3 regions of the Cohaesibacter gelatinilyticus genome follow, and region 2 is predicted to be linked to each of the others. Evidence: riboswitches for the same ligand, from Rfam matches in the RefSeq annotation. Region 2 holds a riboswitch; each other region holds the start of a gene.
The links. A riboswitch is a leader RNA that binds a small molecule or an ion and turns the genes downstream of it on or off. The one in region 2 is predicted to bind cobalamin.
Positions count from the first base shown of each region.

Region 1: it holds a riboswitch for cobalamin, as region 2 does, so the genes downstream of both, CRO57_RS05010 (DUF4198 domain-containing protein) here and CRO57_RS21845 (ABC transporter substrate-binding protein) in region 2, are expected to answer to the same signal.
Region 3: it holds a riboswitch for cobalamin, as region 2 does, so the genes downstream of both, CRO57_RS05030 (DUF1636 family protein) here and CRO57_RS21845 (ABC transporter substrate-binding protein) in region 2, are expected to answer to the same signal.

Region 1 covers NZ_OBEL01000001.1:1,114,922-1,125,553, reverse strand. Annotated here, with positions in the region: gene cobN (cobaltochelatase subunit CobN) at 1-553, shown strand, start outside; gene cobO (cob(I)yrinic acid a,c-diamide adenosyltransferase) at 550-1,173, shown strand; cobalamin riboswitch at 1,264-1,484, shown strand; gene CRO57_RS05010 (DUF4198 domain-containing protein) at 1,648-2,442, shown strand; gene cbiM (cobalt transporter CbiM) at 2,505-3,152, shown strand; gene CRO57_RS05000 (cobalt ABC transporter permease) at 3,149-3,850, shown strand; gene cbiQ (cobalt ECF transporter T component CbiQ) at 3,850-4,653, shown strand; gene CRO57_RS04990 (energy-coupling factor ABC transporter ATP-binding protein) at 4,637-5,302, shown strand; gene CRO57_RS04985 (sirohydrochlorin chelatase) at 5,579-6,682, shown strand; gene CRO57_RS04980 (precorrin-8X methylmutase) at 6,689-7,369, shown strand; gene cbiE (precorrin-6y C5,15-methyltransferase (decarboxylating) subunit CbiE) at 7,403-8,686, shown strand; gene cobI (precorrin-2 C(20)-methyltransferase) at 8,689-9,393, shown strand; gene cobJ (precorrin-3B C(17)-methyltransferase) at 9,384-10,632, shown strand, end outside.
Region 2 covers NZ_OBEL01000007.1:164,891-175,522, reverse strand. Annotated here, with positions in the region: gene CRO57_RS21870 (TRAP transporter large permease) at 1-577, shown strand, start outside; gene CRO57_RS21865 (amidase) at 743-2,179, shown strand; gene CRO57_RS21860 (GntR family transcriptional regulator) at 2,266-2,889, shown strand; gene CRO57_RS21855 (biotin transporter BioY) at 3,070-3,660, shown strand; cobalamin riboswitch at 3,797-4,060, shown strand; gene CRO57_RS21845 (ABC transporter substrate-binding protein) at 4,407-5,981, shown strand; gene CRO57_RS21840 (ATP-binding cassette domain-containing protein) at 5,968-6,768, shown strand; gene CRO57_RS21835 (ABC transporter ATP-binding protein) at 6,762-7,571, shown strand; gene CRO57_RS21830 (ABC transporter permease) at 7,568-8,542, shown strand; gene CRO57_RS21825 (ABC transporter permease) at 8,539-9,399, shown strand; gene CRO57_RS21820 (DMT family transporter) at 9,492-10,481, shown strand; gene CRO57_RS21815 (TetR/AcrR family transcriptional regulator) at 10,495-10,632, opposite strand, start outside.
Region 3 covers NZ_OBEL01000001.1:1,127,684-1,138,315, reverse strand. Annotated here, with positions in the region: gene CRO57_RS05060 (formate--tetrahydrofolate ligase) at 1-1,062, shown strand, start outside; gene folD (bifunctional methylenetetrahydrofolate dehydrogenase/methenyltetrahydrofolate cyclohydrolase FolD) at 1,157-2,086, shown strand; gene CRO57_RS05050 (sarcosine oxidase subunit gamma) at 2,184-2,786, opposite strand; gene CRO57_RS05045 (sarcosine oxidase subunit alpha family protein) at 2,779-5,823, opposite strand; gene CRO57_RS05040 (sarcosine oxidase subunit delta) at 5,825-6,121, opposite strand; gene CRO57_RS05035 (sarcosine oxidase subunit beta family protein) at 6,142-7,392, opposite strand; cobalamin riboswitch at 7,594-7,801, shown strand; gene CRO57_RS05030 (DUF1636 family protein) at 7,946-8,389, shown strand; gene cobW (cobalamin biosynthesis protein CobW) at 8,417-9,508, shown strand; gene cobN (cobaltochelatase subunit CobN) at 9,524-10,632, shown strand, end outside.

The DNA of each region.
Region 1 (10,632 bases), on a different contig from region 2:
AGCCCGCCTCGGCCAAGTCGATGCGGTGGTTCAGAACCAGGACAACCGTGAGCACGACCTTCTCGATTCTGATGACTATTATCAGTTTGAAGGTGGGCTTTCCGCCAGCGTGGAAGCCTTGAAAGGGTCTGCTCCCAAAATCTATCACAATGACCATTCTCGTGTCGAGCGACCGGTCATTCGCACCTTAGATGAAGAGATTGCGCGCGTGGTTCGCGGTCGCGCAGCCAATCCCAAGTGGATAAATGGAGTGATGCGGCACGGCTATAAAGGCGCATTTGAGATGGCAGCGACGCTCGATTATCTGTTTGCCTTTGCCGCCACAACAAACGCTGTTGGAGACCATCATTTCGATCAACTTTATTCCGCCTATATTGATGATGAGACCGTTAGGGATTTCCTGATGGAAAAGAATCGGCCAGCTTATGATGATATGATTGATCGTTTTCTGGAAGCCATTGATCGCGGTCTTTGGACCCCACGTTCCAACAGCGCTGCCTTTATGCTGCAGACTGCCAGCAACCAAAACAAACAGGAGGATGTCGCATCATGACAAAAGACATGACCCCGGAAGAACAAGATGCTCGTCACGCAGAAAAAATGAAAAAGAAGAAAGCAGCTCGAGATAAGATCCTGGCCACCAAAACCATCGAAAAAGGCTTGGTGATTGTTCATACCGGCAAGGGCAAAGGCAAATCTACCGCCGCCTTCGGAATGGCCTTCCGCCAGATTGGCCATGGCAACAAGATTGCCGTCATCCAGTTCGTCAAGGGTGCTTGGAATAGTGGCGAAAAGGCCGTTCTGGAGAAATTCCCTGAGCTGGTGACCATCAAGGCCATGGGCGAAGGTTTCACCTGGGAAACACAAGATAGGCAGAAAGATATCGAGAATGCAGAAGCAGCCTGGGCAGAAGCCAAGAAGGCTATCCTTGATCCCGAAATTCGCTTCGTTCTGATGGACGAGCTGAATATCGTTCTGCGCTATGATTATTTGCCAATCGATGAAGTGACCTCTTTCCTGCAGAACGAAAAACCCGAAGACACCCATGTTGTCATCACCGGCCGAAACGCCAAAGATGAGCTGATTGAAATTGCAGATCTGGTCACCGACATGACACTGATCAAGCACCCGTTCCGCTCAGGCGTAAAAGCTCAGGAAGGCATTGAATTTTAACTTAAAAAAGTCTTTTCATATGAAAAGATTGCAAACTTTTTCCTTCATTACCTGCAACCATTTATCTGGTTGACAATGAAGGGATCAGCTTTTAACTGTGACACAGATGGTTTGCCTCCCCCGAGAGTGGTGAGGTGATGAAAAGGGAACATGGTGAGGCGTACCCAGAAGGGACCGAATCCATGGCTGCCCCCGCAACTGTAAGCGGTGAGCAAAGGATGCGAATGCCACTGGCCTGATTTAAGGCTGGGAAGGTGCATCCCGCGCCAAGACCCGCGAGCCAGGAGACCTGCCATCTTTGGTGCGGCTGTTGCAAGACAGCACTCTCTCTATCAAGACGCCGGGGTGTGCGTTAGGTGACGAGACAAAGATGGAAATTGGTAAAGTCAAAAGCCACCCTCCATCCCTCTCCTCTCCAATCGTTCAAAGCCTTTCGCGTCTCCAAATAATGCGACTTCGTTCGTTGGAGGCAAAATGACATTTTTGAAAAAACTGGGTCTGGCAACTGCCGCCCTCGCTCTCTCAATCTCTTCTTCTTCTGCCCATTTTGTTCTGGCCTATACCCCAGAGGTGAATCTGGAGCGCGCAGGCGATGTTCCGCTCAAACTGATCTTCTGGCATCCGTTTGAAAATGGTCATGTGATGGATCTGGCAAAGCCGGAAGCCGTTTACATGATGCATAAAGGCAAGAAGATCGATCTGATGGACAGCCTGAAGCCGATCACATTCAAGGGCGCAAGCAATGAAGCCAAGGCCTTTGATGCCACGGCAAAGATCAAACGCAACGGTGATTATATCATAGTGGTTGAACCTACTCCTTATTACGAGGGGAGTGAGGACATCTATATTCAGCAGCTGACAAAGAGTTTCCTGAACAAAGGTGGTATTCCAACCGGTTGGGAAGAACCACTTGGTCTCGCTACCGAAATTGTACCGCTGAACAAACCAACCAATATTCTGGCAGGCTCCACCTTTACCGGTCGCGTTCTCGCTGAGGGCAAGCCTGTTGCCGGCGCTGAGATAGAGATCGAATATATGGCTGCAGAGCCAAATATGGAAACCAACAGCCCCAAAGACCCAAAGGCCAGCCCTATGCCAGGCGGCGCTGTTGTTGCTCTGTCCGATGAGAATGGCTATTTCTCTTTCGGCATTCCAAAGGCAGGATTCTGGGGCTTTGCAGCCCTTGGCTCTGGTCCGAAAAAAGAACATGAAGGCAAAGAGCTTTCCCAAGATGCCGTCATTTGGGTTCGCGCTTATGACGTCAAATAATTCGCTTGAGGGGTGGTTCGCCACCCCTCGTACCCGCAACCAGATACCGGAGAGGACAGCCCGTGCATATCATAGATGCAGCTTTGACCAATGATGTCGTCATTGCTGGCGGTGTCCTCACTGTTGCAGGCCTCGGACTTGGATTGCGCAAACTGGACATGGATCTAATCCCTGCTGCTGGTGTTTTAAGCGCGACTTTCTTTGTTGCATCCCTGATCCATGTTCCTATTGGGCCATCCAGCGTTCATCTGATCATGAATGGTCTCGCCGGACTGATTTTGGGGTGGGCGGCATTTCCTGCGCTGTTTGTCGGTCTATTATTGCAAGCAATCTTCTTTGCTTTTGGTGGCATCACCGTATTGGGTGTAAATGCAGTCAATATCGCCGGACCTGCCGTTATTGTCGGGTTGCTATTCCGTCCATTCGTGATTGGAGCCAGTTCAGCAGTCATGGCAGCAATCTTTGGCGGATTGGCTGGAGCGTTGGCCATCTCTCTGACAACATTATTCGTTGGCATCTCGTTGGCGCTGTCAGAAGAATCCCTCATCCCTGCCGTAAAGCTTGTGTTCCTGGCACATATTCCCGTGATGGTCATTGAAGGATTGCTGAGCGCAGCCGCTGTCTATCTGATTTATACGGTCAAGCCGGAGCTCTTTCAGGTGATGAGCCAACTCAATATGAGACAAGTTGATACGGAGGAACGGTCATGAGACTTCTCTCCAAAATAATTTTCGGCCTTGCTTTGGCGCTGTCTATTTCCATCAGTTCCATGCCCGCATTTGCCCATAAAGTGATTGCCTCGGCTTACGCCGAAGGAAACGCTGTTGAAGGCGAGATTGGCTTTTCCAATGGCGACATGGCCAAGGATGTTGTGGTCGAAGTCTTGGATGATGATGGCAACAAACTCGGCGAGACCAAGACAGATGAAGAAGGCATTTTTCGCTTCACACCGACCAGCCTTATTCCCTTGACCTTCAGAGCGGATCTGGGCCAAGGGCATGTCGCTGTCTATCGCATGGCTGAAGACGAGCTTCCTCAAATTGAAGACGCAGCGAAACCTTCAGCAACTCAAGCATCCATGGTCAAACCTGTTGGTGATACAGGCTCTTCAATCAGCTCCAGCAGTCAGGTCATTGCAAATGATGCAATGATGCAGATGATCAATACTGCAGTGAAAACTGAGGTGGCTGCTTTGAAGTCCGAATTGCGCATGGCCGTGCGATTGGAAACCAAGCCGCTTCGTAAAGAAATTGCGGCTTACAAGGAAAAGAATGATCTTCAGACCATTTTGGGTGGGATTGGGTACATCATAGGCCTATTCGGCATTGGCTTTTATGTGGTAGCCAGACGGGAAGCTCAAAAGATGAAGACAAATGGCAGCTCTTCTAACAAAAGTGAGGCCGCTTGATGAGTGATATACTGGAGCAAGCTGGCCGCGCCTATGACATAACAGGGCATGAGTTACCAACTGACCATATGTGGATCCGTCGGTTGGATCCGCGTGTGCGGATTGTGGCTCTTAGCGCCTATGCTATCACACTCGTTCAGCTTACCAGTATCCCTCTACTTCTAGCAGCTTTGGTGCTGTCTTTTGCCCTGATGAGCCAAGCCAGGCTACCAGTCGGCCCCACCATCAAGCGCGTGGCCATGATGGATAGTTTCATCATCTTCATGCTGGTGATGCTTCCCTTCACCATGGCGGGCACACCGCTCTTTCATGTCTTTGGTTTTGCCGCTTCCTATGAAGGTGTGATGAAAGGCATTGATATTTTGCTCAAGGCCAATGCCATCGTTATGGCGACGCTCGCCTTACTCAGCACCTTGGAACCGGTCACGCTGGGGCACGCGCTTGCCCGTCTCAAGGTCCCTGCCCCTTTGGTTCACTTGCTTCTCTTCACTGTACGCTATATCGAAGTGCTCCATGAAGAATATAACCGTCTGCGCACTGCAATGAAGTGCCGAGGATTTCAGCCTGCCAATCGCTGGCATAGTTACAAGAGCTTCGGCTATCTGGTTGGCATGCTTCTCATTCGCTCATTCGAGCGATCAGAACGCATCATGCAGGCCATGAAATGCCGTGGCTTCAATGGTCAGTTTCATCTACTTGACCGCATGGCATTTGACCGCCTTGATGCTGTTTTTGTCGGTTTTGCCAGCCTGACAATGCTGACGCTGTTGGCTCTGGAGATATTGAATGTCCTCCCTTCTTGAGCTCAATGACATCCGCTTTGCCTATCCGGGGTTCGAGCCTTGTCTGAATGGTGTCAGCTTGAATCTGGAGGACGGAGAACGTCTCACCCTGACCGGTCATAATGGTGCTGGCAAGAGCACTTTGCTGCATATCATCGTGGGGCTGCACAAAGCACAAGGCGGTACGATCAGAGCCTTCGGCAGCGATTACAAATTTGAAAAAGAATTTCGGTTACTGCGCCGGCGCGTCGGCCTTGTTTTCCAAGACCCGGATGATCAGCTCTTTTGTCCGACTGTCGCCGAAGATATTGCATTTGGTCCGCTCAATCTTGGCTACTCCAAGACTGAAGCCATGAAGATCGTCGACGAGACACTCGCCGAGCTCAATCTGTCGGCTTTTCGCGATAGAGTGACGCATAAGCTATCAGGCGGACAAAAAAGACTGGTATCATTGGCGACGGTCTTGGCTATGAAACCAGAAATTCTGTTATTGGACGAGCCTACCAACGCTTTGGATGAGAAAACGACAAAACGTCTGATTGACATTCTTGTCAACTTGCCCCAAGCCATGGTGATCGTTTCCCATGACCGGCAGTTTCGTGCTGCAGTGGAGACCAGAAGCATTCAACTGGAAGCCGGATGCATTCTGTCAGAGTCTGAAGATGCCTGAAGCGGCATGATGCAGACACAAGGTTTCCCGTTTGGCCATGCCTGAAGACAGGCGCCGGACAACTTTCGCAGTGTTCCCCTTGAGGGAACTGAAACACATGCCAGTGCGGTTGATCCAATTCGGAGACCAAGTCTGGCCTGCAGGAGAGATTGACAGGTTGGAGAGTTCCAACCCTGCCCTTTTCCATCCCTGCATTTTAAGGACCAGCCGAGCGATCGGCCAATGAGATAGGGATTTGACGTGACTCAGGACGCCCCAAAAGAAAAACTAGGCCTGATGATTTGTGGCCACGGCAGCCGCAACAAAGAGGCTGTTGGCCAGTTTGCCAAGCTGGCAGAACGTCTGGCACCACGCTTTCCGGATTGGCCTGTTGATTACGGCTATCTGGAATTTGCCAATCCCGTTCTCTCCAATGGTTTGGACAAGCTGGTGGAGCAAGGCTGCAATCATATCCTTGCTGTTCCAGGTATGCTGTTCGCAGCAGGCCATGCCAAGAATGACATTCCGTCTGTTCTGAACGCCTATCAAGCCAAGACACCTGGCGTGAAGATCACCTATGGTCGAGAATTGGGGCTGGATCTGAAAATGATCAAGGCTGCTTCTGCCCGCATTCAGGAAGCTGTTGATGCGGCCAATGAAGAGCATGGCGAACTGCCATTGTCCGAGACCATGTTGATGGTGGTTGGACGTGGTGCATCTGATCCTGATGCCAATTCCAATGTCAGCAAATTGATGCGTATGCTTTGGGAAGGTATGGGTTTTGGCTGGGGCGAGGTTTGCTATTCTGGCGTGACATTCCCACTGGTCGAACCTGGGCTGGAGCATGCTGCTCGCCTTGGTTACAAGCGGATTATCGTCTTTCCTTATTTCCTCTTCACCGGCATTCTGATCCGCCGCATCTATAACTTCACCGATGAAGTTGCCGCACGCAATCCAGATATCCAGTTCATCAAAGCTGGCTACCTGAACGATCAGGATTATGTGATCGAAACCTTTGTTGATCGCGTTCAGGAAATTCTGGATGGCACTAATAATATGAACTGCCAGATGTGCAAATATCGCGCGCAGGTTCTTGGCTTTGAAGATGAAGTCGGCTTGAAACAGGAAAGCCATCACCATCATGTGGAAGGTGTTGAGACCGCTGATTGCGAATATTGCACGGATAATATGTGCAATAATGAGTGCCTGAAGCATGGTCCTGCGCAGCACGGTCATCATCACCATGATCACGATCATGGGCACCATCATCACGGTCACTCTCACAGACATGATCACTCACACGATCATGGACACAGTCATGACCATGATGATCACCATCATCATCCTTATCCTCATGCAGATCACCCACTTGGGCCAAACAGCATGTATAAAAAGGACTAGGGAGCGATGCTGGCCACGCCGACCTACGACTATATCAAATCACCTCAAGGCATCTATGAGGAATCCTTTCGCATCATTCGCGAAGAGGCTAAGCATGACTTAGCCTCCCTCCCTGATGATTTGGGTCCCGTTGCCGTACGTCTGATGCATGCCGTCGGCATGACCGATCTGGTCCCCGATTTACGCTTCAGCAATGCCGCCGTGGCGGCTGGCCTGTCTGCCCTCAAAGAGCAAAGGCCAATATTGGTGGATGCACAGATGGTTGCGGGCGGAATTACCCGGCGGTTTCTTGATGTGGAACAGGGGGGCAATGGCAATGAGGTTCTTGTCACGCTGAATGATCCGAGTGTATGGGATTTGGCAGCGCGAATGGGTACCACTCGCTCTGCAGCAGCTTTGGAACTTTGGCGACCTCATCTGGACGGAGCCATTGTTTCCATTGGCAATGCTCCGACCGCTCTGTTCCGCTTGCTAGAGATGATCAAGGAAGGCGCGGCCAAGCCCGCTCTCATTCTTGGTTTCCCCGTTGGTTTTGTCGGCGCTGCTGAATCCAAAGAGGCTTTGGCTGAGGAAGCACAGGAACTTGGTCTTGACTTCATTACCCTGACCGGTCGGCGTGGTGGAACTCCCATGGCAAGCAGCGCTGTGAACGCATTGGCCCTGATGGCTTTGGGGCGCGAAATTTAAAAGGCATCTCCATATTATTGGAGGGATTATTTCATGAGCAACGAAAAACCAACCAGCACTCGACCCGAACCTTGGATCTCGGTGATTGGCATCGAGGAAGATGGCGTAAGAGGGTTGTCTGATCTTGGACTGTCCCTGATCAAGGATTGCGATATATTGCTGGCTGGCCAACGTCATCTGGATATGGTGTCAGATGATCTCAGCCCCAAAGCTGAGCGTATGACTTGGCCATCGCCTTTTTCATCCACCTTTTCGATAATTGCCGAGATGAAGGGCAAGCAAGTTGTCATTCTGGCAACTGGCGATCCGATGTTTTGCGGCATTGGCGGAACGCTAACGCGTTTCTTTGACTGGTCCGAATTAAGGGTCCTTCCAGCCAAATCTGCCTATAGCCTAGCTGCAAGCCGTATTGGTTGGCCGCTCGACAAATGCTCTCTTCTGACCATACATGGCCGCGATCCAGCGGGCATTGTCCCGCATATTCAACCGGGCGCAAAATTGATCATTCTTTCCAAGAATGGCGGTTCCCCCAGTCTCTTGGCGTCCAAGCTCTGCGAGATCGGAGCGAATGATGCAGAGATTACCGTGCTGGAACATATGGGTGGTGAGAAAGAAAAGATCATTGAAACCAGCGCTCATGCGCTGAGTGAGGCAGGTGACGCCCTGCCCTTTGCAGATCTCAATGTCATTGCCGTCGAAATTCCATCCGATTTCAGAAACTGGCTCTCCACCAGTCCCGGTTTGCCAGATGATGCCTTTGAGCACGATGGCAAGATGACCAAGCGCGATATTCGTGCCAGTGCTTTGGCGAAACTCGCGCCACGCCCCGGCGCCCATCTTTGGGATGTTGGAACTGGATGTGGGTCCATTGCCATCGAATGGTTACGCGCCGCTCCAAACACGTCTGCCATTGGTCTGGAGCCTCAAGAAAAGCGTCGCGCCTTTGCCAAGCACAATGCAAAGACCTTGGGCGTGCCACGCCTGCAACTGATCGATGGAACCGCTCCAGATGGCTTAATGGGGTTGGATGGCCCGGATGCGATTTTCGTCGGTGGAGGTCTATCGAGCGAGACCCTGAATTTCTGCCTTGATGCTTTAAAGCCAGGTGGGCGACTGGTTGCCCATGCGGTGACACTCTCGTCGGAAGCTCTTTTGCTTTCTTGCTTTTCTGAGCATGGAGGTGAATTAACCCGGCTCTCCATTGCCAAAGCTCAACCTGTAGGCCTGCATTTTGGCTGGAAAGCGTCCATGCCGGTGACACAGTGGGTTTATGTCAAAGGTAATGACATTAAAAAACAAGAAGGATTGGCATCCTAATCATGAGCGGAACATTATATGGCGTGGGCGTCGGTCCGGGAGACCCGGATCTGATCACCATGAAAGCCGCCAAACTCATCTCGAATGCCAAGGTCATTGCCTATCCTGCTCCGGATAGTGGCGTCAGCTTTGCGCGCTCCATTGTGGCTGAGCATATCGCCAATGATGCTCAGGAAATTCCGATGATTGTGCCTATGCGCGTCGATCGCTTTCCAGCGCAGACCGTCTATGATCGGGAAGCTGAGGTGATTGCAGGACATTTGGCTTCAGGCGAGGATGTGATTGTACTTTGTGAGGGTGATCCCTTTTTCTTTGGATCCTTCATGTATCTCTATAATCGTCTGGCAGATCGCTTCAAAAGTGATATTGTTCCAGGCGTATCGTCACTGACAGCTTGCGCTTCTCGTCTGAAGCATCCATTGGCTGCGCGCAATGATGTGCTGTCAGTCATTCCCGGCCCGGCCAGTGATGAAGAATTCAAGGCCCGCCTTTCGATGGGTGGCTCCTTTGCCATCATCAAGGTAGGCCGTCATTTTTCTCGTATCCGCGCCTTGCTGGAACAGCATGGCCTTTTGGAACGTGCCGGATATGTCGAGCGCGCCACATTGGAAGCAGAAAAAGTGATGCCGCTTAAAGACGTCACCGATGATTGCGCCCCCTATTTTTCCATGATCCTGATTTATGATGGAGAGGAACCTTGGTCCTGAAGAACGAAACCAATTTTGCCATTGTTGTCCTGTCCCAGAACAGCATGGATCTGGCAAAGCAAATCAAAAACGCCCTTGGCGGAGAAAACATCTCGATACAGATCCATGGCAAAGGCGACCTGGATGGAGCTGATAGCTCCTATGGTGAGACAACTGCTCATCTCGCCTCCCTCTTTGCACAAGGCACCGGTATTATCGCTCTTTGCGCCAGCGGCATTGTCATACGAGCCCTCGCTGCGCAAGTCCGCGACAAGTTCGACGAGCCACCTGTTCTGACTGTTAGCCGTGATGGTGCGTCCGTGGTACCTTTGCTAGGTGGACATCATGGTGCCAATGAAGTTGCCGATCTGTTGGCTGATCGCCTGAAAGCCCATGCTGCCATCACAACGGCTGGCGATTGCCGTTTCAAACTGGCGCTAGACAATCCGCCGAAAGGCTGGGCATTGCAGCATCCTCGAACGGCTGGCCCCATCATGGCCCGTTTGATCGATAGAGAAGCATTGCAAGCTGACGCAGAGTTGAACTGGCTAAATGAGTCAGAGATCACATTGAATGAAACTGCTGATCTGAAAGCCATTTCCACGATCAAGGCTTTACCTGCTTCCGAAGATAGTCTTCTCTATTCGCCTAAAAGCCTTGCTATCGGCGTAGGCTGTGAGCGTGGTGTTGACGCTGGCCATGTCATCGAACTCATTGAGCGAGTGCTTGCAGACAATGGCCTGGCAAGAGAGGCTATTGCTTGTCTCTGTTCCATTGATTTGAAGAGCGATGAAGCAGCTCTGCAAGCTGCAGCCAATCATTTTGGGGCTCCCGTTCGTTTCTTCAGCGCCGAACGCCTGAATGAAGAAGCCGATCGTCTTGCTAATCCGTCCGAGGTCGTTCGAAGCGAAGTGGGATGTCCGGGCGTTGCTGAAGGCGCAGCTCTGGCAGCAGTCGGTAAGGATGGATCACTGCTGGCTGAAAAAGTGAAGACCGACAAAGCGACTTGCGCTGTAGGTCTTGCAACGAAGCCCATTGATGTTGATCAACTCGGCACTCAGCGCGGTCGTTTGTCAGTGATTGGCATTGGTCCAGGTCAGTCCGAATGGCGCACGCCAGAAGCCTCTCGCCTTGTACAAGAAGCGGAAGAGCTGGTTGGCTATGGCCTCTATATCGATCTGCTTGGCGCACTTTCCGAGGGCAAGAAACGCAGCGATTTTCCGCTTGGCGGAGAAGAGGATCGTTGTCGCTATGCACTGG
Region 2 (10,632 bases):
AACCGAGGCTGCGGCCGTTGGGGCGGCGGGTACTCTGGTGCTGGCTGCCAGCTTCAAGGAATTGAACCTTGAAATGCTCAAAGGCACCTTGATCGTAACCTTGAAGATCACCGCCATGATCATGCTGATCGTGACGGGCGGCACCATGTTTACCAGCATCTTTGCGGTTCATGGGGGCGGCAGCATGGTGCGCGATATGGTGGGTGTCATCGGCTTTGGCGATGCAGGCGTGATCATCTTCTTCCTGCTGGTGGTCTTTGTGGCCGGGTTTATTCTCGATTGGGTGTCGATCGTACTGATCTTCATTCCAATCTTCACCCCGGTGATCAATGCAACAAGTATTGATCCGGTCTGGTTTGCCATGATGGTTCTGGTCGTGATCCAGACATCCTATCTGACCCCGCCAATGGCGCCGTCCATCTTCTATTTGCGGGCCATTGCTCCCAAATCGATGACCTATGGCCATATGTACAAGGGTGTTCTGCCCTTTGTGGTGGCGCAGGGCCTTGTTCTGCTGGTCATTATCCTCTTCCCCGAAACCACTACCTGGTTGCCAAGTCTTCTTGTCGGGCTTTGATTGGGAATATTCGGCTTTGCATGCTTTTGACCCTCTGGGTGAGCGTGCAGAGCTGATATCTTCCACCATATTTGCATTGTGGACTTTGGGTCTCTGTGCTGGTTTCCATGAGTGCTGTCTGTTTATGTTTGCCGCAACAGCTGAACAGGACAGGAAGACCCATCTATGTCGAAGCCGATCTGGCAATGGAGTGCATTGGAAACCCGTGATGCGGTTCGTGAGCATCGTGTTTCTGTGCTGGAGGTTGTTCAGGCTCAGCTTGACCATATGCGGCGAACCAATCCTTCTATCAATGCCATCACGATTGATCTGGGTGATCATGCCATCAAGCAGGCCAAGGCATCGGACGAGGCGCTTGCTTGTGGTGTCGAGCCGGGCCCCTTGCATGGGGTGCCTGTTACTCTCAAACATAATATTGATATTGCGGGTTTGCCAAACTCATCGGGTGTCGCAGCGCTCGCCGATAATATTGCGTGGCTTGATGCTCCCGTTGTCAAAAGGCTGTATGATGCAGGTGCAGTTTGTATTGGCCTGACAAATACGCCCGAATTTTCGATGCGGGCTTTTACTGACAATCCCCTTTATGGCCTGACTCTCAATCCATGGGATGAGGCAATCACCTGTGGAGGATCGTCCGGTGGTGCCGGGGCGGCTCTCGCTTCAGGTATTGGGACATTGGCCCATGGTAATGATATAGGCGGATCCTTGCGCTATCCGGCGCATTTCAATGGCGTGGTTGCGATCAAACCAGGTCTGGGGCGTGTGGCTCATCATAATGCCAGCGCTCCGGATAATCGGCCCATTGGCATGCAGCTCTTCTCGTCACAAGGGCCAATGGCACGCAATGTCGCAGATGCCAGATTGTTTCTGGATGTGATCAGTGGCTTCGATATCCGTGATCCATGGTCTGTTGCATCGGCTTCAGATTTGGATGTCAAAAATATTGGTGCAAATCCTGTCAGAGTTGCTGTTGCCAAGGTTCCAGGCAGTGTGATGGCCTCTGCAGCTGTCATGGGCATCATCCGGCAAGCTGCTGACTGGCTGGACAATGCAGGCTATGAGGTGGAAGAGGTGACGTTGCCCGACCTTGATCCATGCTGGCAAAACTGGTGGGATATTCTCTATACCGAGCTATGTGTTGCCATGCGCGATGATATGCTGTCCATGGGGGGGAAGGATTTCAAGACATCGCTGTCTTTCTGCGACACTTATGGTCGGATGCTTGACCTTCCTGACTATATGGCTGCCTTTGGAAAGCGTCTCCACCATCTTCGTGTCTGGTGCACTTTCATGGAAGATTATCCGCTCGTTCTCACGCCTCTTGTTGCGCAGGATGCGCCCTCACCACGAGGCGATATAGAAAGTGAGGAGCAAAGTCGGGCATTCTATCAGGATAGTGCACGCTTCATCGGTATCGTCAATTATCTGGGGCTGCCGGCTGCCGCTGTTCCGGCAGGCCTGTCAAATGGTCATCCGGTTGGGGTGCAATTGATTGGCAGGGCTTTGTACGAATCTCAGGTTCTTGATGCGGCGGCAATAATCGAAAATCAGGCAGGAATTCTTGTCGAGACGTTATGGGAGCGGTCCAATAGTGGCGTATAGCAGATTTATCAGACCCGAGCCTTCTTGTGGTTGGTCGTAAATCGCTTGTCGACATCAGTCAGAATCCATATTATCTATAAAATATCATGACCACCAAATCAGAACCCCTCGCCGACAAAATTTGCCGTGAACTGGCCAGCCGGATCATATCAGGCAAAATTGAACCTGGTACCAAACTCCTGCAAGATCACATTGCTGAAGAATTTGGTGCAAGCCATGTGCCTGTGCGAGAGGCCTTCAGACGGCTCGAGCAACGGGGTTTGGCAAAAAGTGAGCCCCGTCGTGGGGTGAGGGTTTCGGGTTTTACCGCTGACGATGTGCGTGAGGTGGCCGAGATGCGGGCATCGCTTGAAGCTCTGGCCTTGCGTCATGCTGCTCCTCACTTCACTCAAGCCATTATAGATGCTGCGGAAAAAGCCATATTGGACGGGGATAATGCCAGAGATGTCCAGAGTTGGGAAGAAGCAAACCGGCGGTTTCATCGTGTCCTTCTGAAGCCATGTGGCATGCCGAGGCTATTACAGACTATCGATGATCTGTATTTGACGAGTGCCCGGTTTTTGTTTGCAGGCTGGCGCACGGAATGGGGCATGCCAACCAATAGGGAACATCATGCCATCCTGAATGCCCTGCGCAATCGCGATATTGATCATGCAGTACAATTGTTGGCCAGACATGTGCGATATCCAGGGCATAGAATAAAGATCTGAAGGTCAAAATTATAGATAAAATTAAACTGAATTTATAGATATATAGATAATTTGCGCAATAAATTTGAATAATTAGAGATAATTTTGAAAATTGGCTCATAATCCCTTGCAATATGGTCGAATTTGTAGAGGATAATTATCGATAGAGGTAAATTTTATCTATAATTTAAGGAAAAGCCAATGATTGACGCAAATCTCAGCGCGGCTGGATCTGTCCTCAGCCCTCTCAATCTCGAAAATCGTTCTCTTCTTTGGAAGATAGCAGCAGTTGTCTTTGGAACCATGTTTTTGGCACTGATGTCCCGGATCGAAGTTCCCATGTATCCTGTCCCAATGACCATGCAAACCTATGGGGTGATGCTTGTCGGTGCACTCTATGGTTGGCGTATGGGAGGCATTACCATTATTGCCTGGCTCATGGAAGGCGCAGCCGGGTTGCCTGTCTTGGCTGGAGGTGCGGGGAGTCTTGCCCATTTCGCCGGACCAACTGCAGGATATCTTTTTGCATTTCCTATCTGCGGAATGCTTGTTGGCTGGCTTGTTCAGCGTGGCTGGAATGGTCGGAATGTGATTTTGGCCTTCATTGCCATGCTTATCGGTACGGTGCTGTGTCTGACTTTGGGTGCGTTTTGGCTTTCGCTTTCCATTGGTGTTGAAAAGGCCATGGCTGTTGGTGTCACACCTTTCCTTGTGGGCGGTGTGCTGAAGTCTGCGCTGGGCGCAGCAACTTTGCGTGCGATACCCCATAAGTCAGAGAGAAAATCTGACTGATTGCAAATATCCAAATCTAGATCTGAAATGAACAAGCTCTGCATGCTTGCGGTGGAACAAGCGGGCGTGCGGAGCCTTCGGTTTTGTGGCAATCTGACCATAAGCGAAAATGACCATTGATTTCCCGTGATGATGGAGCCATCATCGCCTTGATGGTTGCTGAACGTCTATCGGACAATCAGCATGAAAAGGGAACACGGTGCGGTGTAGCCATTAGGCGCCAATTCCGTGACTGCCCCCGCAACTGTAAGCGGCAAGAACGCACACTCAAAATGTGTTTGGTCTACACATTTTGAGTGTGCGTTCAGGTATCCTCCAAGGACCACTGAGCTTCTAGCTTGGGAAGGTGAGGATGCATTAATCCGCAAGTCAGGAGACCTGCCATCGAGGGCCCAGATACTATCGGACGGGGTTGTCCGTAGAAGGAGCAATTTGATGGTTTATCCCCTTTTGCAAACAAAGGGATGCGAGCGTGTCGCTTGTGGTTTTGTTTGCCTTCTCAAAAGATCTTTTCCCGGCTTCATGGCTGTCGATCTGAGGTTTAAATCTCTGATTTAACAGAGGTTGTTCTTCCGTCATGTCTTGCCTTTGGCTGTGCGTGGCTGCATCAGATCCTGTATGCCTTTCCTTGTTTGCTGGCATTGAACCGGGAAAAGGAAAAGAAGTACTGGCTCCTCATATTTGTTATGTTATAACGTAACGTTTCTAATTTTCGTCTTCTTCCAACCAATTTACGGAGTAATGCGTTGAAACACATCGTTTCCGGCCGCTCGCTTCTTGCGCTTGCCACTTGTGGTTTCCTCTCACTCACTGCCTCTTCCACTTTGCTGACGGATGCTGCCCAAGCGGGCGAGAAAATCCTGCGCATTGGCTACCCCTTTGGCCCTACCAGTTCGGTTCCAGATCCACGTGCGCGCCAGAACGGTTGGCTGAGCAACCGGGCTGGTGTGTCTGAAACCCTGATTGGCCTGTCTTATGACATGCAGCAATATCCACGTCTGGCGCAGTCTTATGAAAATGTTTCGCCTACCGAATGGAAAGTGGTGCTGCGTGACAATGTGAAATTCCATGACGGTAGCGTCATGACTGCCAAGGATGTGAAGGCATCCTTCGACAAGCTCAATGAAAAGGATCATTCCGCTCATAACGCGCGTCTTTGGAAGTTGCTTGGCATCAAGGAAATCAAGGTTATCGATGACAAGACCGTGCATTTCGTGACCGAGAAGCCAAATGCTGCTTTCCTTTGGTCCCTGACAGAGCCATCTGCGGCGGTTTTGAAAGAAGGCACCAAGGACATGCCAATCATTGGTACGGGTCCTTTTGTCTTTGTCTCAGCCGAGGCCAACAAGCAATATGTGACCCGTGCCTTTGCTGACTATTGGGGTGGCAAGCCGAAGCTGGATGGCATCAAGCTGGACAAGATCAGCGACGCTTCCGTCGCTGCGCTAGCCTTGAAAGCGGGTGATATCGATCTGGTGACCAACTATTCCGAGCCGGAATTTGCCGAGCTGACGAAAAAGGATGAGGGTCAGAGATTCTCCGGCGAGACCCTGCGCCTCTTCTTCTTCATGCCACGGGTTGCCGACGGTGTGTTATCAAACAAGGCTCTACGTCAGGCCATTTCTCTTGGTTTGGATCGTAACGTGATTGCCGAAGCTGCCCTTGCTGGCGTCGGTGGCAGTGCCTCCAATTCCATTTTCCCGGCCAATATGAAGTCTTGGGTTAATGGCGATGTCAAACTGCCTTATGATGTTGCGAAAGCGAAAAAGCTTCTGGATGACGCTGGCATCAAGGACAGTGATGGTAATGGCATTCGTGAGCTGGATGGCAAGGATATCACCATCAAGATGCGCACCTACGAAGGCCGCGCAGCCTTGCGTCCAACCCTGGAAATCAGCCAGCATATGCTGTCACAGTTGGGCCTCAACGTTGAAATCGCCATCGGCGAATTCGGTGCCAATAATGATGCACTGAAAGCTGGCGAGATCCAGATGAACCTTCAGGCTTGGGGTACCGCGCCTCAGGGCCATCCAGATTATTTCCCAAGCACTCTGGTTCAGACCGGTGCTGGCTATAACTATTCCGGCTATTCCAACGCCAAGATGGATGAATTGCTGGCAAAGGCTCGGGCCGAGTTCGATCCGGTGAAAGCCAAGCCTTATTATGATGAGGCTCAGGCCATCATCAATGATGATCTGCCGATCATTCCACTGTTCCACAAAACCCAGGTTTCTGTCGGCAACGGCAAGGTGAAAGGTTATCGCATTCATCCAGCCGAGACCTATCTCGCATCTCCGGAGCTGGATCTTGTCAAAGACTAACTCAAGTCTTCTGAGCGTAAGCAATCTGTCCGCCAATATTGGCGGACAGATTGTCCTATCAGACATCTCGCTGGATGTGCAGCATGGCGAATGTGTTGCCATCGTCGGGGGATCAGGGGCAGGGAAGTCATGCCTTCTTCGTTGCATCATGGGGCTTTATAAGCCAGCCAAACCAACGAGCGGGCAGATGATCTTTGCTGATCAAATGATCCAACTTGTCAATGATCGCTCGGTTCGTTCGGCTGATCGGGGCTTTGCCTTCGTGCCGCAAAATCCGCAAGCCGGTCTTGATCCACTCAAGCGTCTGACCGTGCAATGGAAGCAGGCGGTGCGTTGTGCCAATCGTGGCGATATGAGCAAGGAAGAACAGTCTGAACTTCTCGGCTCCCTTGGCCTGCCAGACTTTGGTAAATGCTATCCCCATGAATGGAGCCAGGGCATGCAACAGCGTTTGCTGATTGCCTTTGCCTTGCTGGCCCGACCGAAATTGCTGATCCTGGATGAGCCAACCTCGGCTCTGGATCCGTTGATCGCAGCGCAGACCATAACCCGTGTCATGGCCCATGCCAAAGAGCATGACATAGCCACGCTGATCGTGACCCATGATCTGGCCTTGGCAGCTCGCTTTGCCAATCGCCTGGCGATCCTGAGTGCTGGAAAGATTGAAGAATTCGGCTCGACTGCAAAGCTAATGGAAGCGCCAAGCTCGGACTATGGCAAGCTGCTGGTTTCCAATCGTTATTGGTCGCATGAGGGCCAATCTCTGGAGGGGGCAGAAGTATGCTGACAGTAAAATCTCTCTGCGTCGACGCCCATGAGACGCGGTTGCTGGATGATATCAATTTCAACCTTGGCTCTGGTGAGTGCCTTTGCATCATTGGTGAAAGTGGTTCCGGCAAAACCACCTTGCTGAAAAGCCTGCAAGGCATGATGCCGATGGCCGAGGGCAGCATTCATCATGGTCTGTCTGATGATGGCGTGGAGCATATCTATCAGCCGGGGCAGAACTATCTTGGCCTGCCGGGAGTAAGCTGGGTGATGCAAAACCCGACTGCAGCACTGAACCCGCATCAAAGGGTGGGCGATGCCATTCTGGAAGGGCTTTATAGCGCCAGATTGAGTAAGTCCGAGCAGCAGACAAGATTGCGCTCTGCCTTGCAGGAGGTGGAATTATCGGAAGAGCTGATCACGCGCAAGCCACCGCAATTGTCTTTGGGGCAGGCGCAACGGGTCTGTATTGCGCGTGCTCTGATTTCCCGTCCCAACATGATCATTTTCGATGAGCCATTAAGCGCTCTTGATGCAGTAGTGCAAAAGCAGATCGCCCGGGTGATTGACGATATCCGTCAGGCCCATGGCCTCAGCTATTTGTTCGTGACCCATGATCTGGGTTTTGCCCGTGCTTATGCCGATCAAATTCTTCTCTTGCGTAACGGCAAGATGGAAGCCTGTCAAAGAGCCGATGACTTCTTCGCCAATCCCGCGTCGGCTTATGGCGCAGAGTTGATCGATGCAGCTGCCATTCTTGGTGCGTTAGAGCAGCCTGCTGAGTTGTCCGAAGAAATACCAAGATTAGAGGCAGGCCAATGACACAGAGTTTCAAACATATTTCGCTGATCCTGCTCAACCGCTTGGCAAGCTTGCTGGCGGTGATGTTTGGTGTCAGCTTCCTGACCTTTCTGCTCTATTATTTCTCACCGGGTGATAAGGCCCTTGCCATCGGGCAAGCGCGCTATGGTGGAGAGGGGGATATCCAGCCTGAAATTGCGGCCATGATCCGCGAGGAATTTGGCCTCGACAAACCGCTCCTCAGCCAGTTCCTGCATTGGCTTGGGCCCTTGCTGCAAGGGGATTTTGGCAAATCTTTTGTCTCGCAGGAAGAGGTTTGGGTGATCTTTGTTCCCAATGTTCTCGAGACTTTGTCTTTGGCATTGACGGCCCTGATCATCGGGCTTTGCCTTGCTTTTGTGTTGGCGACGCTCAGTGTCTGGAAGCCGGGCAGCCTGATTGATCGCTTTGCTGTTGCCTTTGCCTCTATTGGCGCTGCCATGCCGTCTTTCTGGCTAGGGCTTTTGCTCATTTTATTCTTCTCCGCCACTCTGCAATGGCTGCCCGCTTATGGCAGCGAAGGGCTGGAGCATCTGATCTTGCCTGCGACAACGCTTGGGCTTTGGGTGACCACATCGCAAACCCGATTGTTTCGCTCTTTCCTTTTGGAGGCTAAAGCTGCGCCACATTTGGAAGCCTTGCGCCTACGGGGCGTGTCCGAGTCCGAGTTATTTTGGAAGCATATCTTGCGCCACGCCATGATCCCGGCTGTCACAATGATCGGGGTGGATCTGGCGGGTCTTTTGGAAGGGGCTGTTATTGTGGAGGTGATCTTCTCGCGCAATGGCATCGGTGCGCTCTTCGTGCATTCCGTGCTGAGCCGTGATTATCCGTTGATCATGTTCCTCGTGCTGTTTTCTGCCTTCAGCTATGTCCTCATCAACACTCTGGTTGAAATTGTTCAGGACTGGCTCGTGCCCATCAAACGCGTGAACAGGGGAGCTGAGTCATGATATCCAGTAATTCTGATGCTCTGACCACTGGTGCTGATGTCTCTGTTCCGCAGAGTGATCTGTCTCGTTTCTTGAAGCGTCTTGGTATTGCGATTGTTGTCGTGGGGCTGGCTTTTGCTGCAGCCTTCTTGCTCACGCCTTATCAGCCGAATGAAGCCAACTTTCTGATGCGCTTGAAGCCGCCTTCTGCAACGCATTGGTTTGGCACGGATAACCTCGGGCGGGATGTTGCGACGCGTATTCTTTATGGGGCTGGTTGGTCACTTGGCCTTGCTTTTCTCATTTCCGGCCTTGGCGCTGTGGTGGGGGTACTGGTCGGACTGTCAGCGGGTTCCGCACCGCGATGGTTCGACCAGTTCTTGATGCGTATCACGGATTCGTTCTTTGCTTTCCCGGAGCTGATTGCCGCTATTGCCATTGCCGGGATCCTTGGTCCAAGCACCAGCAATATGGTGATTGCCCTGGTCATGGTCAGTTGGATGCGTTATGCGCGTTTGACCCGGTCTCTGACACTGGAGTTGAGCAAGAAGGATTTCATCACCCAGGCGCATCTCAATCATCTGCCCTTCCGTCTGATCTTGTGGCGGCATTATCTGCCCAATCTTAAGCTCGGACTTTTGGTTCTCTGGACGAACATGTGGGCACGCACAATCTTGTCCATATCCGGTCTGAGTTTCCTTGGCTTTGGCGTTCAGCCGCCGGAAGCCGAATGGGGTGCTATGCTGCTGGACGGCAAAGCTTATATGCAAACTGCTCCGCATTTGATGATCTTTCCGGGGCTTGCCGTGCTCATTGCCGTTCTGTCTCTTAATCTCATTGGTGATCAGTTGCGTGATCATGTCGAAAAAACATCCTAGGTGTCTTCATGCCCGATTTAAAAGTCTCTAACCTAGCCTTTTAGGCTGCATCACCAGCCCTCTCCCCCTCCCAAACCGCCCACGAGGGTACCATGACGGGTGGTTTGGGAGGAGGAGAGGGCCGGCTCTGGACTTCTAATCAGGCAATAACCTTTCTCAAACTGAAACCTGTTCCTATGTCTTCTGATTTTACCGGCATTGCTCTTCGAATTGGTGCCACGCTCTTCTTCACCATCATGGTGCTGTTCATCAAATTTGTTACTGATGATATTCCCACCGGCCAGATTGTTTTCTATCGCAGTGCTTTTGCGCTGATCCCGCTGGTTCTGTTTCTCTATTGGACCAAGGATTTCCCCTCGGGGCTGAAAACCAAACGGCCTTTGGGTCATGTTGCGCGCTGTCTGATGGGTTGCATGGCGATGTTCGCCTCATTTGCTTCGCTTAAATATCTGCCTATAGCTCATGCCACGGTAATCGGCTATATCGCGCCCATTTTGGCGGTGATCCTGGCTCGGTTGATCCTGAAGGAAGAAGTAACCGGCGCGCGTTGGCTGGGCATCTTCTTTGGTTTTGCTGGTATGCTGGTGCTGATCTTGCCAAAGATATCTGGCGTTGCTGCTGATCGGGACTATTTCATTGGGGCATCCTTGGGTGTTTTGATGGCGGTTCTGACGTCGGGCGCCAAGATCCAGATCCGCAGCCTTGCAAAAACCGAGAATGCCGGGGCCATTGCATTTTACTTTGCGCTGACTTGTGCCGTTGCCGGTTTGGCGACCTTGCCCTTTGGCTGGGTGACGCCCAATGCCGAGCAATTATTCTGGCTGATTGGCTGTGGCTTTGCCGGTGGCTTCGCCCATATCATGATGACGCTCAGCTATCAGTATAGCGAAGTCTCCAAACTGGCGACGTTTGAATATCTCTCGCTAGTCTTTGCGGTTCTGTCCGATCTGATCTTCTTTGCCATCATCCCGGATGCCAATTTCTATCTCTCCAGTGCTCTCATTATCATGGCCACTCTCATCGTTGCCTTCAGTGATCGTGTGGGACGGCTTTTCCGGCCACGCGGGTCTTCAAGCACCTGATTTTGATATCCGTTCAAGGCGTGCTGTTTTCGATATATCCGAAGACAGCACGTTGCATGCGCCGTGATAGTTCTTCGAAATTGCTCTCACCAGATTGAGGGATGCTGAGCGAAAGCGCATGACAGATTGCGATGATGTCGTTGGCGACTAT
Region 3 (10,632 bases), on a different contig from region 2:
GCCATCCTTTGCCTTGCGGACGACCTTGAAGATCTGCAAAAGCGCCTGGGCGATATCATCATCGGCTATCGTCGAGACCGTAGTCCGGTTTATTGCCGTGACATTGGTGCCGACGGTGCCATGACCGTGCTCCTGCAGCAAGCCATGCAGCCAAACCTTGTACAGACACTGGAAAACAATCCAGCTTTTGTTCACGGTGGTCCTTTCGCCAATATTGCCCATGGCTGTAACTCAGTTGTCGCGACCAAGACAGCTTTGAAACTGGCTGATTATGTCGTCACCGAAGCAGGTTTTGGTGCAGACCTTGGTGCGGAGAAATTCTTTGACATCAAATGTCGCAAGGCTGGACTAAAGCCAGATGCGGCGGTTATCGTCGCAACCATCCGTGCATTGAAAATGAACGGTGGTGTTGCCAAGGGTGATCTGGGCATTGAGAATGTCAATGCGGTGGAAAAAGGCTGCTCCAATCTTGGTCGCCATATCGAGAATGTGCGCCAGTTTGGTGTGCCTGCAGTGGTGGCTATCAACCATATTATTGGGGATAGCGATGCCGAAATCCAAGCCATTAAAGACTATGTCGAGGAAAAAGGTGCTCAAGCCATCATCTCCAAACATTGGGCAAATGGTTCTGCTGGTGCGACAGAATTAGCAGAGAAAGTCGTTGAACTCGCTGAAAGTGGCACCTCTCAGTTTGCACCACTTTACCAAGACGAACTGCCATTGATGGAGAAAATCTCCACCATCGCCAAACGCATCTACCGCGCAGAAGAGGTATTGGCCGATAAGAAAGTCCGTAACCAGTTGAAACAATGGGAAGACCAAGGCTTTGGCAAGCTGCCTGTTTGTATGGCAAAAACCCAGTACAGTTTCTCGACCGACCCGGATCTTCGCGGTGCACCGACTGGCCATTCAATGCCAATTCGTGAAGTTCGTTTGTCAGCGGGTGCTGGCTTCATCGTCGTCATTTGCGGTGAAATCATGACCATGCCAGGTTTGCCGCGTAAACCTGCCGCTGAATCTATCCACCTAAATGCTAAAGGCGAGATTGAAGGATTATTCTGATCCCGCTATTAGAATGCACATGATTTGGGCCGGGCGTGATGCCATTTCGGCAACGCCCGGTTCTTGTTCCCTCCAATTGAAGAGACCTCGTCCCATGACCGCCGAGCGCATTGATGGCAAGTCCATTGCCGCCGACCTCCGTGACAAAATCGCAGTTGAAGCCAAGAAGCTGATTGATGAGACCAAAATTGTCCCCGGTATTGCCGTGGTGATTGTGGGCGAAGATCCAGCCAGCAAGGTTTATGTTGCCTCAAAAGGCAAAGCTGCCAAGGAGTGTAATTTCCACTCTGTTCAGCACACTCTGCCTGAGGACACGCCTGAAGCAGACCTGCTAGTTCTGATCGAAAAGCTGAATACTGACGACGCCATTCACGGTATTCTCGTTCAACTTCCTCTGCCAAACCATATCAACGAATCCAAGGTGTTGAACCTGATCCGTCCTGACAAGGACGTTGATGGCTTCCACCCGATCAATGTCGGCCTGCTGACAGCTGGTGAACGTGACAAGGCTTTGGTGCCCTGCACCCCTGCTGGCTCTTTGATCTTGGCAAAGCGCGTATTGGGCAATCTTTCTGGCAAAAATGCCGTTGTCATTGGCCGCTCCAATATCGTTGGCAAACCAATGGCGGCACTGCTTCTGGCTGAAAGCTGCACCGTCACCATCGCTCACAGCCGCACCAAGGATCTACCTGAGGTGGTTCGTGGAGCAGACATCGTGGTTGCCGCGGTTGGTCGTCCTCAGATGGTCAAGGGTGATTGGATCAAGGAAGGCGCATGCGTCATTGACGTTGGTATCAATCGCATTGACGCACCAGAGCGCGGTGAAGGCAAGACTCGTCTTGTCGGCGATGTCGACTATGACAGTGCCGTTGAGCGCGCTGGTTCCATTACACCAGTTCCCGGTGGTGTTGGCCCCATGACAATTGCTCTTTTGATGGCAAATACTCTGACTGCAGCGCGTCGCGCAGCTGGCTTGAGTGATTTGGACTTTGCCGCCCTTCTGGCGGAAGTAGAAGCAGCATAAGCTGCGCAAATCTTCACACATCGAAAAGGCCTGACACAGCAAAATGTCAGGCCTTTTTCATATCATGAGTTCACACCAAGATTTTCTTAAGGTGTATTCAGTTCGCAAACTCCGCCATGGCATCCATCAGAAATGTGGCGAGATATTCGGCAAAGGAATTACGCACGAGCAGTCGAAATTCCGGCTCATTTCCAGATTGCCAGAATATAACCTGTGCCCGCCCATAAGTGGATTGGGCTATCATGCCCTTTTTCCAGGATCGAGGATGGAAATCCAGATGCGCGCCTTTATTGAGAACATCCCAACTGGCTGATCCTGAGAGGGTCAGCATCGTGCGATTATCAGAGATATCGACAAGGGCGATGAACTGATCTGACAACATGACCTTGAGCGTCGACATCAAGCGTGTTGCTTCGCCCTCAGGTGCCAGAATAAGCCACTCATCGGGCCCCATCCAGAGGATGTCGATCTCACCTTTTGAATTGGCTGTATTGGCTTTGATTGGCAGCGCCACACCCAAAGCTCGCTTCACGCCATCAGCAAAAGCTTTCTCGTCAGCATTCCCACGCAAAGTGAGCTGTGTCCTGAATGGGACCTCGGTCAGTTTTACCTGATCAGAGGACGCATTTGCCATTCGGGCTGCCAGATCCGTCAAAGGGGAGCGAGCCTCTAGGGTGATTTCCTGAATTTGCTCAGCCATCGCGGCGGGCTCCTTCCTTGTCATAGAATACTGGATCGACCACAGTCACCTTTTGCCAATTGCCCAACGAGAAGGTATGCAGCTGCTCACCTTTCCGATTGAAGCCATCCTTTACCACCGCCATGGCGATGGAATGACCAAGAGCTTCACTCCAATAGGATGACGTCACATGGCCAAGCATCGGTATTGGCGTCGGTGCATCCGGGTCTTCCAGGATTTGAGCACCCTCTTCCAGCACGAAATTTGGATCTTCCGTCAGCAAGCCGACGAGCTGTTTGCGATCCGTACGAGACGTATCTTCGCGGCTGTAGGACCGCTTGCCAATGAAGTCCTTCTTCTTCTTGGAGACGATCCAATCCATATCCAGATCCTGTGGCGTCAGAGAGCCATCAGTATCCTGGCCGGTGATGATGTAACCCTTTTCTGCACGCAAAATATGCATGGTCTCGGTACCATATGGCGTGATGTCATAAGGCATTCCGGCTTCGACCACCGCTTTCCAAAGTGCCAGACCATAGCGGGATGGTACATTGATCTCGAAGGACAATTCGCCGGTAAAGGAGATACGGAAAATCCGAGCGGGAACGCCACCAATGGTCTGTTCTTGCCAGGTCATGAATGGGAAGGCGTCATTGGACCAATCCACATCCGGGTTCAGCGCTTCCATCACCTTGCGTGCCATCGGGCCATTGATAGCGATACAGGACCATTCTTCCGTGACAGATGTGCAATGGACCTGCAATTCAGGCCACTCGGTTTGCAGATATTCTTCCAACCAATCCATCACATGAGCGGCACCGCCAGTGGTGGTCGTCATATGGAAGTGATTTTCGCTGATGCGGCTGGTTACCCCATCATCAAACACCATGCCATCTTCACCACACATGACACCATAACGACATTTGCCGACGCCCAGTTTGAGGAATACATTGGTGTAGAAACGATTGATGAATTCTGCTGCATCTGGTCCCTGAATATCGATCTTACCAAGGGTCGAAGCATCCATCATGCCAACGGATGTGCGAACAGCTTTGCATTCACGTCTTGTCGCGGCATGCATATCCTCATCGCCTTGGGCATAGAACCACGGACGCTTCCATTGGCCGACATTCTCAAACTCCGCGCCTGCTTCAACATGAGCCGAATGAATTGGTGTTGTGCGGATCGGATCAGACAGATCACCAATCTCCCGCCCAGCCAGCGCACCAAAGGTCACCGGAGTATAAGGTGGGCGGAAGGTGGTGGTACCGGTTTCCGGGATCGAGCTCTCAATGGCTTGCGCCAGAATTGCCAGACCATTGATATTACCGGTTTTACCCTGATCGGTCCCAAAGCCTGTCAGCGTATAGCGCTTCATATGTTCGACTGACCGGAAGCCTTCTCGCGCGGCCAGCTGAATATCAGCCGCGGTTGAATCGTTCTGATAGTCAACAAAATGCTTTGCCTTGCTCTGACCAACCGGCTTTTCAGACGGAATCAACCAACTTGGGTCTGGATTTCCAACTTCAGGCTCTTCTACCGTGAAGCGTCGGGCGGATTTACGATCTTCAAAGCCAGCGTGTACGGCTGCTTTCACCCCTTCCCGGCTGCCTGAACGCAGACATTCGGCCAACGTGAAATCGCCATTGGCGCCACCGATTGAGACAGCATCCTGATTGGGAGCATAAAGATTAGGTACAAAGGCTGCTTTCTCATCGTCATATTTAAGTTTGCCTGAAGATTGACTGAAGAGATGGACAACCGGGCTCCAACCGCCTGACATCATCAAAAGATGAGCATCAAACTGCTCGACCTTGCCGGTGATCTTCTCACCATCCCATGCAGCAACACGAACACCGGTGAAATGACTTTGACCCAAGGTCTTGGTGACCACATGACCGGTCAAAACCGTCGTACCGGTTTCGCGCATTTGCTGGATCAGCGGACCTTGCGGATCTTTGCGGGTATCGATGACGGCAACCAGATCGCCCCCAGCAGCCTTGAAATCAAGAGCGGCTTCATAGGCACCATCGTTATTGGCAAAGAGGATAGCCTTTTTGCCCGGCAATACCCCGTAGCGATTGATATAGGTTTGCACAGCACCTGCCAGCATGATGCCCGGACGATCATTGTCGCCAAATACCAATGGGCGTTCATGAGCGCCGGTCGCAAGGATCACACGCTTGGCACGGATATGCCAGACCCGCTGCCGAACATTTGCGCGATTGGATGGCTGGTTCTTATGATTCAAGCGTTTTTCCAATGCCACCAAATAGTTCTGGTCGTAATAGCCAAAGACAGTTGTGTTGGGGAGTAGAGTTGTCTCTCTCTGTTCGGAGAGCGCTTTAATCTGCTCTTCCACCCAATCGACAGAAGCCTGTCCGTTGATTTGACGTTTCACACCAAGAAGCGAACCACCCATACGCCCTTGCTCATCTGCAAGGATCACTCTGGCTCCACCACTTGCAGCATCACGTGCTGCCGCCAAACCAGCAGGCCCAGCGCCAACCACCAGAACATCGACATGTTTATGGATATGGTCATAGCAATCCGGGTCGGTACCCGTTGGAGCGGTACCCCACCCGGCAGACTTTCGGATCATAGGCTCGAAGACATGATGCCAGGCCCAAGGCGAGCCAAACAAGGTCTTGTAATAGAAACCCGCTGCAAAGAAGCGATGAAAGAGACCATTGATGGCCTGAACATCAAATTTCACCGATGGCCAGGCATTGACGCTGCTGGCAACCAATCCATGACAAAGCGGTATTTGTGTTGCCTTTGGGTTTGGCTCTGCACGCACACCCTGATGCAATTGCACCATGGCATTTGGCTCTTCTGTACCCGCAGCCATGATGCCCCGCGGGCGGTGATATTTGAAAGAACGCGCTACGAGATGAACACCATTGGCCAGCAAAGCTGAGGCCAACGTGTCGCCTTCATAACCGTAATAATAGCGATCATTGAAGCGAAAACGCACTTGTTTGTCACGGTTCACAAAACCACCGCTCTGTAAACGATGGCCGTGAATATTGGATGGGGAATGAGGCTGATCACTCATCTTATTTGCCCTTCCCTTTCAGATCTTTCAAATTTGGCTTTTCGCCAGCCTTATAAGAACCCATTATTTCATGGGTAACGGTATGACGTACGACATTGAACCAGCGACGGCAGCCTTGGGTATGCACCCAACGTTCACGGAACCAGCCTTTGGTATTGGTACGCATGAAGAGGAAGTCTGCCCATTCCTTGTCATCAAGACTTTCCGGGTCTTCTGGTCTCGCGATATGCGCTTCTCCACCATAATGGAATTCGACTTCGTCGCGTTCGCCGCAATAAGGGCATTCAATCTTCAACATGTCTTCTCTCCCTTATCGTCTTAGTGCGCCACGCCCGCGGCACCATGCTCATCAATAAGATAACCGGTCACGAAGCGGTTCAAATCAAATGGAGCATTCAGCTCGTGCGGTCTGTCTCGTGCAATGGTATGGGCATAGGTCCATCCAGATCCCGGAATGGCCTTGAAACCACCAGTTCCCCAACCGCCGTTTATATAGAGGCCATCGACCGGTGTTTTGGAGATGATCGGGCAAGCATCTGGACAGGTATCAACGATCCCGCCCCAGGAGCGCATCATCTTCAGACGTGAGAAAATCGGGAACAGCTCTTTCAGTGCGCCAATCTGGTGTTCAATCACATGGAAGGATCCGCGCTGCGCGTAGGAGTGATACGCATCAATCCCCGCTCCCAGCACTAGTTCTCCCTTATCCGACTGGCTGACATAGACATGCACCGCGTTGGACATGACGACTGTATCCAGCACTGGCTTGATTGGCTCCGATACCAATGCCTGCAAGGGATGGCTCTCGATTGGCGTCCTGAAGCCTGCCATATCGGCTAGAACTGAGGAATGGCCCGCAACGCAAATAGCGACTTTCTTGGCCTTGATGGTACCAAGCGTTGTTTCGACACCCGTTACCTTACCTCCATCGCGATTGATGGCAGTGACTTCGCAGCCCTGAATGATATCCACTCCGCGCTGATCAGCGGCACGTGCGTAGCCCCAGGCCACGGCATCGTGTCGACCAGTGCCTGCACGCTTTTGCAAACTTGCTCCCATCACCGGATAGCGGAGATCGGTGGAGATATTGATGATCGGACAGAAATCCTTGACCTCTTGCGGATCCAGCCATTCAGCATCAATGCCATTCAGTTTATTAGCATTCACCCGGCGTTTGGTATCACGAACATCCTGAAGGGAGTGGGCCAAATTCATCACGCCTCTCTGAGAAAGCATGATGTTGTAGTTCAGATCCTTTGATAATCCCTCATAAAGCTGCAAGGATTTCTCATAAAGATGTGAGGCCTCATCCCAAAGATAATTGGATCGAATAATGGTGGTGTTGCGACCAGTGTTACCGCCTCCCAACCATCCTTTTTCCAGAACGGCAACATTGGTAATGCCGTGCTCTTTGGCCAGATAATAAGCTGTCGCCAGACCATGCCCACCACCGCCAATGATGACAACATCATAGCTTTCCTTGGGACTGGGGCTACGCCATTGGCGCGGCCAATTCTGATGAAAGGACATGGCATTCTTGGCCAACGAAACAATGGAATATCGCATGATTGTGCGTCCTGCCTGAAAGAAGTCTTTTCACTGACCAATCCCCGCCGGAATCACGCTTGATCAATCAGTTTTTATTTCCTCTAGAGAAGCCGAGCTTTGTATCTAAATCAAGGCAACGATCATACTTTACTCCAAGAATTGCGTATCAAGTATCGTAATGCCGACATCTGCTAATGATTGACAAACAGAACCGAATAGTCGACATAGGATGTCCGCTTTGGTTTTTGGTTGCATGCGTGGCCAAAATGAAAAGGGAACATGGTAAAGGCGACCCAAACCGGGGCCGAATCCATGGCTGCCCCCGCAACTGTATGCGGCTGTGTCATTTCATAACCACTGGCCTTTTGCCGGGAAGGGAAATGTCACGATAGCTGCGAGCCAGGAGACCTGCCAAAGGGATTTGAGTTTTTAGCCGGTCGGGGTGTGCTGGGAAAAGCGAGGCTTGCGGAGCATCTTTTCGATCCCTGTTTTGCCACTTTGCTTTTCTCCTTCTTGATCATGACATGCATCGACTAGCTGTTATTTCCAGCTTGTCAGGACCAATGAGAAGAGCATGAGCAAGCAAACAGGATCTCCCAGTATTTTGCAGATTTGTGTCACATGCCGTACGCAGGAAGATCTTCAAGCTCCCGTACCGGATGACGGCATTGAAGCCAAGCGTAGCGGACAGAAGCTTTATGAGCGCCTGCTTGACCAGCAGGATGCTCTGAATGGGGATGTCGAAATTCATGCCGTCGAATGCATGAATGGCTGCCAATCTGCATGCACCGCCAGCCTGCAAGCAGCTGGGAAATATTCCTTTCTTATAGGCAATCTGGATGATAGCACCGAGCGTGTTGACGATCTATTGTCCTTTGCCAATGCTCATGCTGCTGCCGAGAATGGCTTACCAGCATGGCGGGAACGCCCAGTCCATGTGAGGAAAAACACTCTGGCCCGGCTGCACCCTGTTACGCGGCCATCGTCCGGTGCATCATCCAGCAATGATGCCAGCTAATCCAATTTCAAACTTACGAGAAACCCGATGAGCTTTAGCACCAATTCGGCCAAGAAAATTCCAGCCACTGTCGTCACCGGTTTTCTGGGCGCAGGCAAGACCACTCTGATCCGCAATCTGATCAATAATGCTGGCGACAAGAAAATCGCATTGATCGTCAATGAATTTGGCGACATGGGTTTTGACGGTGAGCTGCTGAGTGATTGCGGCAACCCAAACTGTACGGAAGATGATGTGGTCGAGCTGAAGAATGGTTGCATATGCTGCACCGTTGCTGATGACTTCCTGCCGACCATGGAAAAGCTGATTGCCCGTGAGCCTCGCCCTGATCATATTGTCATCGAGACTTCCGGCCTTGCTCTGCCTCAGCCACTGGTTCAGGCTTTCTCATGGCCGAGCGTTCGCGCGTCCGTCACCGTTGATGGCGTTGTCACGGTTGCTGATGCCATGGCATTGTCCGAAGGCCATTACAGTCAGGATGAGGAAGCCATTGCCCGCCAACGTGAGGCAGATGACAGCCTTGATCATGAAAGCCCGATTGAAGAGCTGTTTGCCGACCAGATCAAATGCGCCGACATGATTGTCGTCTCCAAAGTCGATCTGGTGGATGAAAATGGCCTGTCTAAGGTGGAAGCCCTGTTGGCTGAACAAATGCGTGATGGCGTCAAAGTTGTTCCATCCCGCAATGGTGATTTGTCTGCTGCGGTTCTTCTTGGCCTTGATAGTGCAGCGGAAGATGACATGGATAGCCGCAAAGCTGCTCATGATCACCATCATGACCATGATGATGACCATCACCATGACGACGATCATGATCACGATCATCACCACCATCATCATTCTCATGATGAGTTCAGCTCCGATGTCGTTGCACCACGCGTCTTTGCCAACATGGATGATATCAAAACCCAAGTCGAGAAAACCCTTGCCCTGCCGGGTGTTCTGCGGGTCAAAGGCTATGTGAATATTGAAGGAAAATCCGCCCGTGTCGTTGTACAGGCTGTTGGACGTCGGGTGGAGACGTGGTTTGATCCAAGCATGGATGATAAGACCGGTCTGGTTGTCATCGGCCTGACTCCGCTGGATCTGGATGGTGCAACTGCACTGCTTAGCAAATAAGAGTAAGTTTTCCTTATGCACATTCTTGCCCCACAAGCCGGTCGTATTGACGATGGTGATGAAGCTATCGATCTGGGTCAGAGCCCGGGGGATATTCTCTTTCTTTCAGCTGCGGATAGCGAGTTATCCGCTCTGGCTGATTGCGCCCAGTTGCGCAATGAGAATGCGCCGAGCCTGCGGCTTGGGAATGTGCTCTCGCTGAACCATCCTTACTCAGTCGATCTGTATGTGGAGCAAACAGCAAAGCATGCCAAACTGATTGCCTTACGCATTCTGGGGGGCGAGGAATATTGGCGTTATGGCCTTGAGCAAATGCAAAAGCTCTCGCGTGGCCATGAAATCGCATTGGCGGTCATGCCCGGTGATGACAAATGGGATTCTGACTTGGCTGGATGGTCCAGCTTGCCTCAAGATCAAGTCCGTCAGCTCTGGCGCTATTGTGTAGAAGGTGGTCAGGAGAACCTCTCCAACGCCCTCTCCTTTGCCGACTATCTGATTGGCGCAAATGAGAGTAGCCCCGGCCAACCCAAAGCCTTGCCGCGCATGGGGCTTTGGTGGCAAGGACAAAGCCTTGAAGGTATGGATGCAATTTCGACGCACATTAATAAGCAAGTCGTCGCGATTGGTGAAGCACCAGTTTTTGCTCCCGTCATGCTTTACCGCTCACTCGTGCAGAGTGCGATGATGGCTCCGGTTCAAGCGTTATGCGATGCACTATTTGCCAAAGGCGCAATTCCGCTCCCCATCTTTGTGCCAAGTTTGAAAAATGCCGAGGCGCAGGAATTCCTATCGGAGCTCTTCGCTCGCTTTCGGCCTTCGGTCATTCTCAACACGACGGCCTTTGCCATTTCCAAAGCTGGACAGGCTTATGAGCCAACTGTGTTGGACAAGCCAGGAGCTCCAATCTTGCAAGTCATCTTGTCCAGCTCCTCAGAAGAAGCTTGGCAGGAAAGCCCACGCGGTCTATCGGCTCGTGATCTGGCCATGCATGTGGTGTTGCCTGAACTCGACGGACGCATCCTCAGTCGCGCAATCTCCTTCAAGGAAGAAAGTGGCTTTGATGAGCGCACGCAGAGCAATCCCGTTCGTTATGTCCCAAAGGTTGATCGTGTTGCTTTTGTCTG